DNA from 2 places in the Lysinibacillus sp. 10T31 genome. Region 2 is predicted to be linked to the other one. Evidence: predicted binding sites of a transcription regulator. Region 2 holds the regulator's gene; the other holds the start of a gene.

Region 1 (8,248 bases), on a different contig from region 2:
TTCCGTGCCATAAAATTGTGTGATAAACTCTTCTGAGAAAGTAGGGAAAATCGCCAGCTTTAATAAGGCTTCTTGCTCGAATGCTGACATCTTAAGATAAACTTCCTCCGATAAATAGGTGAAAAGGTCATTTGGAGAGATATTTAGCCAATGAGCTAATGTCTCCTTGTTCCATTGTTCAGCTAATAAAGAAATACTAATTGCCCAACCCTCTGTAATTTCCAAAACCTTAGATATTTCATCTTCTGTTAAATGAACTGCTACGTAATCCTCGAAAAAAACAGCGATTTCCTCTGAAGAAAACGCTAATTCTCCTTCTGCAATAACGAGTAATTTTTTTTGTAGCTTTAATCTTCTCGTAATATCCCAATTCGGCATCGTTCTAGAGGCGACGATAAAATGAACATTCGGTGGTGAAAACTCAATGATTTTTTCCATCACATAATTAATATGAAATTCATGGTCAACGAGGTGGTAGTCGTCAATGACAATTAAAATCGGCCCTTCGATTTCACATAAACTATTGACAAACAGCTTAAACCAACGATTAAGTTCCTCTATTTTTGGAAAACGGGATAATTGATTCCATGCATCAAATTCTTGACCGAAGTTCGGAACAATACGTGTGATACTAAAAAATAAATGCCTTAAAAACGGCAATATATTATCATCTTCCTCCGACACACTATACCAGGAAAATTTGCTTGATTGAGCATGTAGAAATTGTGTAAGGATTGTTGTTTTACCATACCCTGCTCCACTATGAATAAGTGTGCAAGAATGGTTTAGGCTTTTTTTTAATGTTTTCATTAATGTAGCTCTACTAATACAATGATTGGAAGGACTCGGTGGAATACACTTTGATTGGATAATAATGTCTGTTGTCATTTGGTGATAACCTCCCCATTCAACTGGTTATGTAAGGTTTCAACTTCATAGTAAAAATAAAAAATCCTTGAGAAGAGTTAAATTATTGACAGTTTACCATATTCTATATGTTATTTTATATAATTGACTTGCTAAAAATGAAAATCCCGATTATCAAATAATACGATAATCGGGATTTTGTATAAGTATATTATAAAAGTTCTTTACGTAATTCAGCAGCTGATTTTGGTGATAACAGACCGAATGGGATATCGAATACTGTTTTAGCACCTTTGTCTCCAGCTTGGTTTAAGCGATGAGCTGCACGTGCAAAAGCAACTAGAACACTAGACGTGAAGTTTGGATTACTTTCAAGTTTTAATGAGAATTCTAGAATTTGTTTTTCGTTTGCGCCACTTTCACCACTACGAATAACGAATCCACCGTGTGGCATGCCTGTATGATTTGCTTTAAATTCCTCTTCAGAAATAAAGTTTACTGTAGTGTCATACTCGTCAAAATAGTTTGGCATCGTCACAATTTCTTGTTCAACTTTCGCAGCATCTGCACCTGCCTCAAGAACAACCCAGCATTCACGTGCATGTTTTTCACGCGTTGTTAACTCAGGATTTTCACCGTTGCGAACACGGTCCACAGCCTCTTTAATTGGTAATGTGTATTGTACAGCATTGCTAACACCTTCGATGCGACGAATAGCATCTGAGTGACCTTGACTTAAACCGTCTCCCCAGAAAGTATAAGTTGTGCCTACTGGTAGAACTGTCTCCCCGAGTATACGATTTAATGAGAACAAACCTGGATCCCAGCCAACTGAAATGACTGATACTTTACCAGATTTTTGTGCTGCTACATCAACAGCCTCGAAAAACTCAGGAATTTTCGCATGTGTATCAAAGCTATCAATTGTATTAAACCATTGTGCAAAGTGTGGGCCTTGCTCTGGTAAATCTGTTGCTGAGCCACCACATAAAATCATTACATCAATGTCATTTTGGAATTTTTCAGCATCATCCACTAAATATACACTTGCATTACTTGCAATGTTTACAGTTGAAGGATCGCGACGTGTGAAAACCGCTACTAATTCCATATCTGGATTTTGCGAGATAGTATACTCTACTCCGCGCCCTAAATTTCCATAACCTACAATACCTACTCGAATTGCACTCATTAAAAATTCCTCCTCGCGATTACGTGACTATGTGAAGCCTTTCACGTTAAACCTACTTACAATAATACGTTGTGTATGGAAAATTCACAATAGTTTGAGTACGTGTTTTTCTCTTGAAATTATACAAGTTTTCTATGATTTTTATTCGTTAAAAGCATGAATGCGGTTACATTTTACTAATTTTAACTTATTTCAGCGGGCGTACCCGCTGAAATAAGTTAAAGCCTGCGGCGGATGTCACGGAAATCGGTAAAGAGTTCTTTAAGAATGTTTGCCTAAAATCATCTCATCCATGCGATAACGGCTAACCGACCTGCATTATGCCAAGACATAATTGACTGACAAATCTTTAAGTTTTCGTTAAAGCCTTGTAAATGAAGACTATTCCGACCGCATGTCTTGTACAATAACATTAACGACAAAGGGGGCATGTTGAATGAAAAGTAATTGTTATTCACCAAGCACAACATTGGAACAAGGAGAATTACTTGCTTGTCCATTCCGAAATGCACAAAAATCTGCTAAAACTCACATTAAAACTGAGGTAAAGCACAAAAAGATTCCATCCAACACACACCAATGTTTAGGGATTATACCTTTTGGCGTTATAGAAGAAACCCTAAATATCTCCGTACAAAATCAAAGAGTCAATACGGTTAATTTCTACCATAGCGGCAAGGAGATAGCGCGCTGGTTGATTAAAAAAAGTGAATACAATAAGCTTTAGTATTCCTCAAAGTATCTCCTGTGACAATTCGGAAAGACGATTTTCATTGATAATGTGATAGCCATCCTTTCTCTTTTCTAAAATTTTTTCTTCACAAAATTGTGCAAGTACATATAATAAATGCCTATAAGAAACCCCTAAATATTCACAGATTTCCGTATGCTTTTCTTTATAGATTCCTTGATCTGACGATAACTGGATAAATGCAGCAAGTCGATTTTCAAGTGGATATGCTTGATTTTGTGTATATTTTGACGTCATTTTGGTCGCCTTTTCCCCTAAAAACACACAAAGTTTACGTAAAAATAGTACATCCGTGAGTAACTTTTCTTTGCAGGACTGTGTAATCGAAAAACAAATCGTCTCAGTTACTGTCTGAATCCCCTTCGTATATCTCGCCTCATTAAGCAACTCAATTTCACCCATAAAACGCGGTGCCTCTGGGTATTCGATAAGCGATACCTTTCCGTTTTTATGCGTCATATATATTTTCGCTTTTCCTTCAATCATGTAGTATAGCGTATCTGGAAATGATCCTTCCTGAAAAATCCATTCGCCTTTATCAAACTTACATACTTCCAAAAATGGATCAATATCAAAAGAAAAAAAATCATCAATTGGATATTTATCGAGATAGTATGAACGTTCCTCAGCTGTCAGTATATGCATTATTTTTCTCTCTCCTCCGAAAAAAATGTGAGATATCTCACATTATTGTACCGATGAACGTGCTATTATTCAACATAGTTAAATTGGAGGTACGGAAAATTTATGAACAATCAACGATGGCTTTCTCAAAATTTCTTTGCATTTTTCTTTACATGGGGTATTTTCTTACCTTACTGGACTGGTTGGCTTGTAGATGCCAAACACCTCACTGTCTCACAGGCCAGCATCGTAATGGGCTGCGGTCTTTTAGCACGAGCAATTTCAAATCTATTTTTCTTCCCGACTCTTGCAAAATATGTGAACAAAAAACAACTCGTTAGTATTCTAGCAATAGGTGCCCTAATCACAACTTTATTTTACTTACTAAGCACAAGCTTTATCTCGCTTCTTATTGTTACCCTTTTATTTAGTGTTTTCTATCCAGCACTGTTACCTGCCGTTGAAAGTAGCGCGGCAACGCTCGTACAGCATGGAAATGTACATTATGGTAAAAGCCGCTCCTATGGTTCCCTTGGCTTTGTCATTGCAGTATTAATCATTAGTATGCTAACAGGTGCATTTGGCAATAACATTATCTTTTGGAGTATGGTGGTCGGCCTGATCGGTATGCTGTTGATGCAGCAAATGGCTACACCAAAAGAGTTACTCGTTGTACCGACAAAAGAACAACGTGCAAATTCATTGTCGATGAAAACATTATGGACTATTAAAGGCTTCCCAATTGTTTTATTAGTCGTTATTCTGTTGCAAGGCGCACATGCTTCTTATTACAGCTATGGCTATATATATTTAGGTGATTTACATGTTGATCCATTCTATATGGGGATGATTATTAACATCGCCGTTATTTGTGAAATCTTATACTTTATGAAGGCTGATACACTATTTAAAAAATGGCGCTCATCTTCTTTATTACTTTTAGCAGCAAGTGGTTCATCATTACGTTGGCTACTCATTTTCCTATTCCCGAATGTCTGGGTATTTATCGCTTCTCAAACATTACATGCATTATCTTTTGCTCTTGCGCATTACGCTTTTATCGGCTATTTAACAAAAACATTGCCGAAGGAGCAAATTCCAAATGCACAAGGCCTATACTCTGCATTAGCAATGGGCTTAAGTACAGCTATTCTTACATTTTTAGGCGGCTATTTATACGAGATTTCACCAGGACTATCATTTGCAGCAATGCTTATTTGTTCTGTCCCAGCAATCGGTATACTGCTTGCTACTAGAAATAAATATCAATATTAAAAACAAGTAGGTGAGAAAAAACATTTTCTCACCTACTTGTTTTAATATTCACCTTGGATAATACGAAAATCCAGGATATTTCACTACCGGCCACTTTTCTTTTCTTAATACATTAAGAAGTTCAGGACCAACATTTAAATTGCTTTGTACTAGCTCGGATGGAGTAAGAGCCATCCATTGATTTAATGAAACATCCTGGAATCTATCACTTTTAAACATTTCAAGGAACCATAATGTCTCAGTACCGGTATTTTGAATGTAGTGACCATTTGCAAAGGGCACGTATCCGACATCTCCTGCACGATAATCGAATGTTCTAGCCACACCATTTGCTGTAAACACTGTCATACGCCCTTTTCCTTGAAGGTAATATTGCCATTCGTCATTATTTGGGTGCCAATGCAGCTCTCTCATTGCACCAGGCTTGATCTCGACAAGTGCTGCGGCAATATTTTTAGAAATAGGAAAGTTTGTCGAATCCACAATTCTGACACTGCCACCAGGAGTTTTTATAGGAGTTTGTGCAAGCAAGCCATGCTTGAAGGTTTGGGGGACTGTACCGTATGGGGATTGTACTTTTTGTGTGTCAAGAGGTCCTGGAACCTTATCTTGATAAATATAGACCTGTTCTTTCGGGATATGATTAAAAGCGCTCATTGGAACACCAAAATTGGAGGACAGCACATCTTTAGGAGTATGAGCAAACCAATCAGATATTGAAAAAGTACTTAGATCTGAGAAATGCCCATCGTCAAACACCAGCAAAAATTCACAGCCATCCTCAAGACCTTGTATGGAATGCGGAATTCCTGGCGGGAAATACCATAAATCCCCCGGTCCTACATCGGCAATAAAATTACGCCCATTTTGATCGACCGCTGTAATACGTGCATGACCAAGAAGCATATACGACCATTCAGCTTGTTGATGCCAATGCAGCTCACGAACTCCACCAGGTGTCAAACTCATATTGACACCTGCTAATGTAGTGGCAATTGGCAAATCACGAGCAGTAACTTCTCGAGACCAACCGCCATTTTTTAAAACCATATGCGTATCAGAAAAAGAAAATTTTAAATTCGGTACAAGTCCAGCATCTGTTTTTGGAGGGACAAGCATATCAGGATTTTCCAAATCCCTCATAATATCTCTCGGCCCTTTATCCACCCACCCCGCCCCATCTTTCCGAATAGGCTGCGGAACATAAGAATAACCATCGGGCATGTTCTCCAATTATTCACCTCTTCATAAAGAAATCATTATATAATATGTATGGATTCTTTACTTTGATCACCCTTTTCCTTTCAGCTTAGTTGCAAGGATAGCAAAATCTTTATCAAAGTATCGCTACTTATGTATATCGTTTTTAACCTGGCGCCTCCCTAAAATGCTTGTTTAGTAATAGCCCATCTCATTTTATATTCCCTTTTAAACCATATTTACAGTTGGAATGTTATTAATCGCTTTTACATATATTTACTTCGGGATAGCTTACCTTATGCATCGCCCCAAACGTCATTGCAGTTTGCTATCCCACCGATATATCCAGTAGTATCTGAGGTCCGCAATACCTTTCTTGTTTGAAATCATCAAATGCCTTTCAAGTCTGAGCTGTAGTGTGTGCAAAGGCTGCAGCTTTTCATATTATAATAAAGATAAAAATGAGGAGTTGTGCCGATGAATGGAGTATCTATTCCTGCTTTACTAAAGGCTGTCTTTATTTTCGTCAGTGGCATATTCGACAAATTTAAATTTTAAAAAAGTTAGTAAAACAAATAGATAAATTAGATTTTAGGGCGATATTTTAATCGCTCTTTTTTCATTTAATACTCATGTTGTTCAGTAAATGAATCAATTCATAGTTCTAAAAACTTCCTGACTATGTTATTGTTTTACAAGTTAATAACCCAAATATTAGGAGGTATCACAATGACTTTAAAGATTGTTAAAACGCTTTTATCTATCTTTCTTGTGTTTATGTATTATTTGGGCTTTTGGTCAACTAACTCTACTATAAAAATTGCATTTTTCTTTATTATGATCCTCTTTATTTATGAAATAGGTGTTGAAACTGGTAAGAAGCAAAAGAACAGGATCTAACCGGAGATTCTATACATTTTCTTTCAACTAATCCTCTTAACTTTTTCTTTAGCTCACGAAAGAATTTTATAAAAAAGTTTGTTACAATAAATTGGAAATTTAATTATTTTTTCCGAAGGGAGATTTTAAATGTTTAGCAAACTATCCATTATTTTCGCAGTAATCGGTGCTGTTCTATTAAGTTTCTCTTACATTTATTCAGCAATTTTGAGATTCTTATGATATCTGGATTCGGTTTATTATTTATAAGTTTATTGTTAAGTCTTTGTGCTGTATTTAAAAGAGAACGGGGAAATACAAGTTTTTGCCTGTACTAACATTTTTCCTTTGTAGTTTCTTCATTACTTGGTACGACCCTTTTCAAATTGTAAGATTACTTACTTGGATGAAAAATTAATATAAAAAGAAAGAAATTTCTCATGCGGTATAGGAACTGTTTTACCCTAATATCACTGTTAACAAAACCTTTTCTTTCGATCAACATTTTGCTTCTCTTAACCAATTTTTATAAATTAGCTAACATAAAATAACCACAGTTAAATAAAATCCGTTCCACATCTAAAAATTAGGAGGTGGATAACATGCATTATTTCCAAGTTTTTTTCCTTACTTTATTTTTAAGTGTCATCAGCTTTTTGGCTTTAGCCGCAGCAGGATTCCTTAATTATATAGATGGGCTAATAATGTCTATTGGGCTAATAATAGTTACTTTACTTTCTATTATTATTAGCTTATTAGTGAGCATTAATAGACAATTAAAAAAGAGAGTATAAAATATTTTGTGTAAATGGATAAAACGACAAAAAGGAAGACCTTTTCTTGGTAGAATTAAGTCAGCAAAACCAATCCTAGAAAAGAGATCTTCCCTAATTATTGTTTAGGCTACACATTTAGGACAGTGAGTTTTTAGTTGTGGCGAGTTTCATTATAGCAACTGGAAATAATGCTATAAGGCGCAATAAAATCTTCATTTTTAAAGAAAATACACTATACCATTAATACATAATAAGGACTATTTCACAATAGTAATTTGGCATATTTTTGAATATATCCTACCAAAAAACAAGTTCAAACATTAAGCATTTCCCCTTGTGTAATTTACCCCACTAGCAAAGATAACAACCTTTCCTAGGATTACCTAAAACCCCTGTCATACCACTTCGCTCCCTTTACTAATTTTAGAAAATATGAATTTGAATGAATACATGGTTTCCTTTACTAACCTCGATTTTTTCTCAAAACATACGATTTATCGGATAAGTAGTAGAAACTGCATTTTTCGCAAAAACATTATGGTAAAATATATCTTTATTTTTTATGCATTAGAAAAGAAGGAAAGATATGGATAAAAACAAATCAAAAAAGATAAAGAAGGATTTTAGCCCGAAAGACGCTTTTTTTGTATTCTCTTCTTTTACATTCGTTTGTGTAGCAATCAT
Region 2 (8,248 bases):
GAGAGGCAATGCGTATTGCTAGAGAGCATACTATGGAAGTCATGAGTTTAGAGGTACGAGTAACAAATACAGTTGCTCAAAATCTTTATCGAAAGCTTGATTTCCAAGATGGCGGTATACGTAAAGGCTATTATACAGATAACGGGGAGGATGCCCTTGTCATGTGGGTGAATTTATGATGGAAGATCGAATGATATTAGCAATAGAATCGAGCTGTGATGAAACAGCAGCGGCGATTATTCGAAATGGTTCTGAAATTGTTTCAAATGTAGTTGCATCTCAAATAGAAAGTCATAAACGATTTGGTGGAGTTGTACCTGAAATTGCATCTCGTCATCATGTTGAGCAAATTACAGTAGTTATAGAAGAAGCATTAGCGCAGGCAAATATGAAGCCAGCTGATTTAGATGCTGTGGCAGTTACTGAGGGTCCTGGTCTTGTAGGTGCATTGTTAATTGGAATTAATGCTGCGAAGGCCTTTGCATTTGCAAATAATTTACCGATTGTAGGTGTGCATCATATAGCTGGACATATATATGCTAATGCACTCGTGCAGCCAATGGAATTCCCATTGTTAGCACTTGTTGTATCAGGTGGCCATACAGAGCTAGTTTATATGAAAGAACATGGCTCTTTTGAAGTCATCGGTGAGACGAGAGACGATGCAGCTGGTGAAGCTTATGATAAAGTTGCACGTGTTTTAGACTTACCATATCCAGGTGGTCCGCGAATTGATAAATTAGCACATGAGGGAGAAGAGGCTGTATCTTTCCCAAGAGTGTGGTTAGAGGAAGATTCCTATGATTTTAGCTTTAGCGGCTTAAAATCAGCGGTTATTAATTATAAACATAACATGGACCAACGTGGTGAAGAAATTAGTCCGACTGCCGTTGCCAAAGGGTTTCAGGAAAGTGTAGTTGAAGTATTAACGGCGAAAACATTACGGGCAGCTCGTGAATATAAAGTGAAACAGGTTATTGCAGCTGGTGGTGTAGCAGCTAATAAGGGATTGCGTGCATCACTTGAGACAGTATTTGCTGAAGAAAACATACCATTTTTCGTGCCGCCATTAAAGCTATGTACAGATAATGCCGCTATGATAGGGGCAGCAGCAACACCTATGTTTGAAGCGGGAGTTCGAGGCAATTTATCAATGAATGGTCGCCCTGGAATGGAGTTAAAATCCTGGGTTTAACTTCTTTCAGCAAATGTTTTTTGTAGCGTCAGCTACAATTATTTTATGTACCGAAAGCGTAGCGACAGGTACAGAAGTCTCCCATCTCTATAGGTGGTGAGATGAATGCGGATTTAAGCTACTTTTCAGCGGGTGTCCAAGCATAAAGTCGATTTCGGACTGAGGCATAATTGATTTTAGAAAAGAGGTATTTTAGATTTGATTCTAAAATATCTCTTTTTGCTTTTGTGAAAAAATTGTTGAGAAAACAATGTCTATAAGAAAATTTGAATCCAATCAGTTGACAAATTTTTCAGAAAATTATCCACAGGTAAGGTAGAAATAAAACAGCGAACATCCGTACTTATGCACAAAATGTTGATAACTTGTGTATAACTTGTGATTATTCAATATATAGTAGCCTGTTTTACACAAAATGATGTGAATAAAATATTTTTGAATTGTGGACAATGTGGAAAAGTCTGTTGATATGTTGGTATTACTAGATTGAAAGTGTGTATAAAGTTGTGGGCATTTTTTGTCGAAAAATAGCACTTGACCAATATATATGAAAAATCAACGCGAGTAAAGTAAAAAGCCATGCGACAAGGCACATGGCTTTACAATTTTTATCCCACCTCAAGAGGGATGTTATAAAATAATATTTTCAAGTTCTTCACTTAGCTCAAGCCATTCCATTTCGAATAACTCATGCTGTTCCTTAGCAGTTGATAATTCCTCTTGAAGCTGTGTAATTTTTTCGTGGTCTGTGAAAATCTCGGGATCGCAAAGAGCTTCTTCTAAACGAGCTATTACAAGATTTACTTGCTGCATTTTCCCTTCTAGTTCCTCAAGCGTGCGTCTAATTTGGCGCTCCCGTTTTTTAGCCTCTTTATCAATTTTAGAGGTAGAGATCTTCTCAGGTACATCAGCTTGTACTTGCGGTTGAGCGGCAGCCTTCAATTGTGCAATTTCTAATAGCTCTTGTTTCTTTTCAAGATAGTAATCATAGTCACCTAAGTACTCAAAGGAACCATCGCCGGATAGTTCGATTACTTTAGTAGCGATTCGATTGATGAAATATCGGTCATGCGATACAAATAAGAGCGTTCCAGGATAATCGATCAGTGCGTTTTCCAATATCTCTTTACTATCTAAGTCTAAGTGATTGGTAGGCTCATCGAGAATTAAGAAATTTGCCTTTTGCATCATCAACTTAGCTAATGCAAGTCTAGCCTTTTCTCCACCAGATAAAGAAGACACGATTTTATCTACATCATTTCCACCGAATAAGAAACGGCCAAGCACGGTGCGAATATCTTTTTCATTCATTAATGGCCATTCATCCCATAGCTCTTTTAGCACAGTTTTATTGCTCGATAGCTTTGCCTGCTCTTGATCATAATAACCAATTTGAACATTTGTACCATAGCGAATCCCTCCAGAGAGAGGTACTAAATCTTTGACGATGGTTTTTAATAAAGTTGATTTACCAACACCATTTGGTCCAACAAGTGCAATACGGTCTTCTCGGAAAGTACGTAATGTGATACCGCTTGATATTTTCTTATTACTATAACCTATAGCTAAGTCATCAACAGACAATACATCGTTACCACTTTGACGCTCAATTGTAAAACCGAAGCTTGCTGACTTTTCATCACCGTCAGGAGATTCCATCCATTCTGTTTTTTCAAGCATTTTACGACGACTTTGTGCCATTTTAGTAGTAGAAGCACGAGCAATGTTTTTTTGAATAAAATCCTCAAGCTTTGTCTTTTCATCTTGCTGACGTTCATAAAGCTTCAAATCACGCTCATAATTTTTCGCTTTTTCATCTAAATAGGCACTATAATTGCCTGTATATTTTGTGACGCGATGACGAGAGACTTCGTAGACAATGGACACAACCTGGTCTAAGAAGTAGCGGTCATGGGAAACAATTAGAATAGCCCCTTCATAGCTTTTTAAATATGATTCCAGCCAAGAGAGGGTTTCAATATCTAAATGGTTAGTTGGTTCATCGAGTATTAATAGGTCAGGTTTACTTAACAGAAGCTTAGCAAGCGCTAATCGAGTCCGTTGTCCTCCTGATAGTGAGCTAATTGGTTTTTCATAATCATTAGGATAAAACTGCATACCATGAAGCACAGAACGTGTATCCGATTCATATTGATAGCCGCCTGCATCCTTAAAATTATGCTGCAAATGATCGTATTCAGACATTATTTTTGCATATAAAGTAGGGTTTTCATAAACAGCTGGGTCGGCCATTTGTTGTTCTAATGATCGGATTGCTTGTTCTTGGGCAATAAGCGGCTCAAAAATTGTCATCATTTCATCCCAGATCGACAATGTTGAGTTTAATCCAGCATGTTGCTCTAAATACCCAATTTGTATACCTTTAGGGATAATAATATCGCCAGAGTCATATGACATTTGACCAGCAATTATTTTAAGTAAAGTAGACTTACCAGCACCGTTACGACCTACTAATGCAACGCGGTCACGATGTTGAACCTCTAATTTTACGCCACTTAAAATTTCATCTGCAAGGAAGGATTTAAATAGTTGATTGACCTGTAAAACAATCATTCTTGACACCTCAATTCCTCCTTAGTGTAATGGATGAGCGATTGGCTTGCAATGTCGATGCTTTACTTATTCCAAGCTGTCATGTAAGATTGAATCGATTTCTCTTTAGTTAGTGGCGTAAAAGCGCCATTAACTAAAGGGAAATCCTCCAGTGAATAATATAAATATAGAATTAAGCGTGTATCATAAATTGATTTGATACTCTATAAGGAGGAAAAAGTTTGAAACAAGAATTAAAAATTCCACAAGCCACTACGAAAAGACTTCCTCTTTACTATCGATTTATCCAAAACTTTGCACAAGAAGGCATGGAACGTATTTCGTCGAAGGAACTGAGTGAAGCGATGAAAATTGATTCTGCAACTATTCGTCGTGATTTTTCTTATTTTGGTGCGCTTGGGAAAAAGGGATATGGCTATGATGTTCAACATCTCTTGAAATTTTTTAGTCAAACGCTCGATCAACATGAAGCGACAAAAGTAGCGTTAATTGGTGTAGGGAATTTAGGTAGTGCTTTATTAAAATACAATTTCCAAAAAAATCATAATACCCATATCGTTGTGGCATTTGACTCAAAGGCCCCGAAGGAAGGGAAGATGATTAGCAATATTCCTGTTTTTCATCCTGATTTATTGGAAGAAAAATATGCTGAATATGGAGCGGAGCTTGCAATTTTAACAGTTTCACCACGCTCTGCACAGAAAATGGCTGATAGATTAGCGGTGATGAATGCAAAAGGAATTTTGAACTTTACGCCGGAGCGTATTACTGTACCAGATAAAATGCAACTTTTAACAATCGATTTGTCGGTAGAATTGCAGGCACTCATTTATTTAATTCGTAATCAGGAAGAGTGATAATTGTACATAATTTAAAGTATAGCTCACAGTTTCTGTCAAATAGAAGTATGAGGTAAAATGAGAGAGTGACGAAAAACTTTCACATATTATTAGTTAGCATAATGGCGAAATATGCGTTAAAATGATGGATATAAAGAGGAGGTGGCTTTAATGGGTGGTATTGGTCCTATGAGCCTCATTATTATCGGAATTGTCGCATTACTAATTTTTGGTCCTAAGAAGTTACCAGAGCTTGGTAAAGCATTTGGTTCAACATTACGTGAATTCAAAAATGCTACTAAAGGATTAGCCGACGAAGATGATGATGACAAGAAAAAGAAAGAATTAGATAAGTAAAGTTAGGATGTTTGTGGAATGAATCCAAGAGATCTAACTGTCATTGAGCATATAGAAGAATTAAGAAAACGGCTTTTCATTGTTGCCGTTTTCTTTGTTCTCGCTATGGCTGGCGGTTTTTTTGTTGCGAAGCCGCTTGTTAAATACCTTCAATCTACCGGAGCGAATTATAATATAGAGCTTCATGCATTTGATGTAGTAACACCACTTGCAATTTATATCCAAGTCGTTTTTTTAATAGCATTTATCCTATCTTCACCGGTATTGATGTATCAATTATGGGCTTTTATTAGTCCAGGATTAAGGGACGTAGAACGAAAAGCAACCTTAAGTTATATACCTTATTCGTTTATATTGTTTTTAGCAGGGCTATCTTTTTCATACTTTTTACTATTCCCTTACGTCATAAAGTTTATGATGAATTTATCAAATGAATTAGAAATTCAACAAACGATAGGAATACATGAGTATTTTTCGTTTTTATTTAAACTTACAATACCTTTTGGTTTCCTTTTCCAATTGCCGATTGTGGTCTTGTTCTTTTCACGTATTGGGATTCTATCGCCTGAGTTACTAATTCGTATTCGTAAGTACTCATACTTTGGTTTATTTGTATGTGCTGCTCTAATCGCACCACCTGAATTAGCTTCACACTTAATGGTTTCAGTACCGTTATTTATGCTTTATGAAATTAGCATTATGATTTCCCGTATTGGCTATAAGAAATACTTGAAATCAGAGGAAATGCGAATGAAGGAAGAACAAGAAGCTGAGCAAAAACGCCAGATCGAAGAGGCACTTGAACAACAGCGACGCCAAATCGAAGAATTGAATCAACAATAATAGAAGCTCGATGCATATTAGTAGCATCGAGCTTTTTCGTCGTAATATATATACTTACATTCAACTAAAAATCAGTGGGAAGAAAAACTCGCTGATTTTTATTGCATTTTTTCTAGTTGATCAAGAAACTTTTGCAATGGTTCTGCATACAATTGTACAAGTGTCACAAAACCATTCAGCATGATATGGGCGATAATAGATGTCCAAATGCGTTTTGTTTTGTGATATAAGAAGGCGAAAATCAATCCACAAATTGTATAAAGCAAGATATGAGAGAAGTCGAAATGAATAAGTGCAAAGAAAATGGCACTTACTATACCAGCTATCCAGAAATTAGTTGTTTGGACAAGCGATCCAAAAATAACACGGCGGAAGACGAACTCTTCTAATATTGGTCCAAATACGACAATTGCTAATATAGCAATAGGAGCGCCTTTTGCAATAGCTACAATATCAGCTGTGTTTTGCGACCCACCTTGGATACCGAATATAGCCATTTCGATAGCTGCGCCAATCATTTGGCCGATGAAAACTAAGAAGAAACCTATGATTCCCCACATAATTGATAGTGGTATAGTTTCTTTCTTTCCTTGATAAATATCCCAAAACGCTTTATCGCGAGATGTTAGGATTAAGCTTAGAATTAACGCAATGGCAAAGCTAAGAGCGATATACCAGCCTTGCGTAAGAGGAGCAGCCTGCTCACTAGGTAAACCGGTTGTACTCATAACCATCTTGTGAAACGGTTTTGCCAGCAATATACCTGATAGTTGCATGAGGATATAGATCAGTAAAACATAAAGGGCTGTTTTTTTATGTTTATTTATTTTTTGAGAATTGTTCACAGTCAAAATCCTTTCCATTCATTATGCTACCTTTCTATTGTAGAGGAATATGGAAAGAAAACAAAATTTTTCGAAGTTCTGACTTGCAAAAAAAAGTGTGATTGATTATCATAATAATTGTATTAGCACTCGACTAGATAGAGTGCTAATAAACTTTTAAACATATACTTAATTAATAGGAGGTTGTTTCACTTGTTAAGACCACTAGGAGATCGTATTGTAATCGAACTAATCGAGGTAGAAGAAAAATCTGCATTCGGTATTGTACTACCAGACTCTGCAAAAGAAAAACCGCAAGAAGGTAAAGTTGTAGCAGTTGGGACGGGTCGTATTTTAGAGAACGGACAACGTGTAGAGCTTGACGTAAAAGTTGACGACCGCATTATTTTCTCTAAATACTCTGGTACAGAAGTTAAATATGAAGGTAATGAATACCTAATTTTACGCGAAAGCGATATTCTTGCAATTATTGAATAAGTTAATAAGTTTATTAAAGTAAATGCCTCTAGTGATTGTCGAAGATGAACAAATAGATAGGTGACAATGACAGTTTGGCGAAATTTCTATAAATATATGATGAAGCTTAACGAATATTCCATTCCAGGAGGGTAAATTCAAATGGCAAAAGATATTAAATTCTCAGAAGACGCTCGTTCATTAATGCTACAAGGTGTAGATAAATTAGCAAACGCAGTAAAAATTACTCTAGGGCCTAAAGGTCGTAACGTAGTTTTAGAAAAAAAATTCGGTTCACCACTTATTACAAATGATGGTGTAACAATTGCAAAAGAAATCGAGCTAGAAAACCCATTCGAAAACATGGGTGCAAAATTAGTAGCAGAAGTTGCTTCTAAAACAAACGAAATCGCTGGTGACGGTACAACAACTGCAACAGTATTAGCTCAAGCAATTATTCGTGAAGGCTTGAAAAACGTAACAGCTGGTGCAAACCCTGTAGGCATTCGTAAAGGGATCGACAAAGCGGTTGCTGCAGCTCTAACGGAATTACACGCTATTTCTCGCCCAGTAAGCAACAAAGAGGAAATCGCGCAAGTAGCGTCAATCTCTGCTGCTGATGATGAAGTAGGGCAATTAATTGCAGAAGCAATGGAACGTGTGGGTAACGATGGTGTTATTACAATTGAAGAATCTAAAGGCTTCACAACTGAGCTTGATGTAGTTGAAGGTATGCAATTCGACCGTGGTTATGCATCACACTACATGGTAACAGATACAGATAAAATGGAAGCGGTATTAGATAACCCATACATTTTAATTACTGATAAAAAAATTACAAACATCCAAGAAGTATTACCATTATTAGAACAAGTGGTACAACAAGGTCGTCCACTATTAATCATCGCTGAAGATGTTGAAGGTGAAGCTATTGCAACACTTGTAGTGAACAAACTTCGTGGTACATTTAATGCTGTAGCGGTTAAAGCTCCAGGATTTGGCGACCGTCGTAAAGCAATGCTTGAAGATATCGCAATTTTAACAGGCGGTCAAGTAATTACAGAAGAATTAGGCTTAGACCTTAAAACAGCTGATATTACATCACTTGGTCGCACTGCGAAAGTTGTTGTTACAAAAGA

What was found. The regulator Rex, encoded in region 2, represses fermentation and respiration genes when NADH is low (regulators of the CRP and FNR family bind a similar motif). The targets are predictions, from matches to a motif close to TTGTGAAATATTTCACAA.
Region 1: yeiL (transcriptional regulator YeiL) is a predicted target of Rex. The motif match lies at 3,481-3,498, and genes of this name have one in related genera.

What each region holds. Positions count from the first base shown of each region.
Region 1 covers NZ_JBFTHS010000005.1:13,383-21,630, reverse strand. Annotated here, with positions in the region: gene AC1DCY_RS04225 (BTAD domain-containing putative transcriptional regulator) at 1-888, opposite strand, end outside; gene AC1DCY_RS04220 (diaminopimelate dehydrogenase) at 1,079-2,059, opposite strand; gene AC1DCY_RS04215 (hypothetical protein) at 2,496-2,786, shown strand; gene yeiL (transcriptional regulator YeiL) at 2,793-3,455, opposite strand; gene AC1DCY_RS04205 (MFS transporter) at 3,558-4,709, shown strand; gene AC1DCY_RS04200 (oxalate decarboxylase family bicupin) at 4,758-5,933, opposite strand; gene AC1DCY_RS04195 (hypothetical protein) at 6,639-6,809, shown strand; gene AC1DCY_RS04190 (hypothetical protein) at 7,391-7,582, shown strand; partial or broken gene AC1DCY_RS04185 (lysostaphin resistance A-like protein) at 8,151-8,248, shown strand, end outside.
Region 2 covers NZ_JBFTHS010000023.1:11,884-20,131, forward strand. Annotated here, with positions in the region: gene rimI (ribosomal protein S18-alanine N-acetyltransferase) at 1-179, shown strand, start outside; gene tsaD (tRNA (adenosine(37)-N6)-threonylcarbamoyltransferase complex transferase subunit TsaD) at 179-1,195, shown strand; gene AC1DCY_RS14730 (ABC transporter ATP-binding protein) at 1,826-3,769, opposite strand; gene AC1DCY_RS14735 (redox-sensing transcriptional repressor Rex) at 3,991-4,626, shown strand; gene AC1DCY_RS14740 (twin-arginine translocase TatA/TatE family subunit) at 4,780-4,965, shown strand; gene tatC (twin-arginine translocase subunit TatC) at 4,984-5,808, shown strand; gene AC1DCY_RS14750 (lysostaphin resistance A-like protein) at 5,907-6,671, opposite strand; gene groES (co-chaperone GroES) at 6,846-7,130, shown strand; gene groL (chaperonin GroEL) at 7,272-8,248, shown strand, end outside.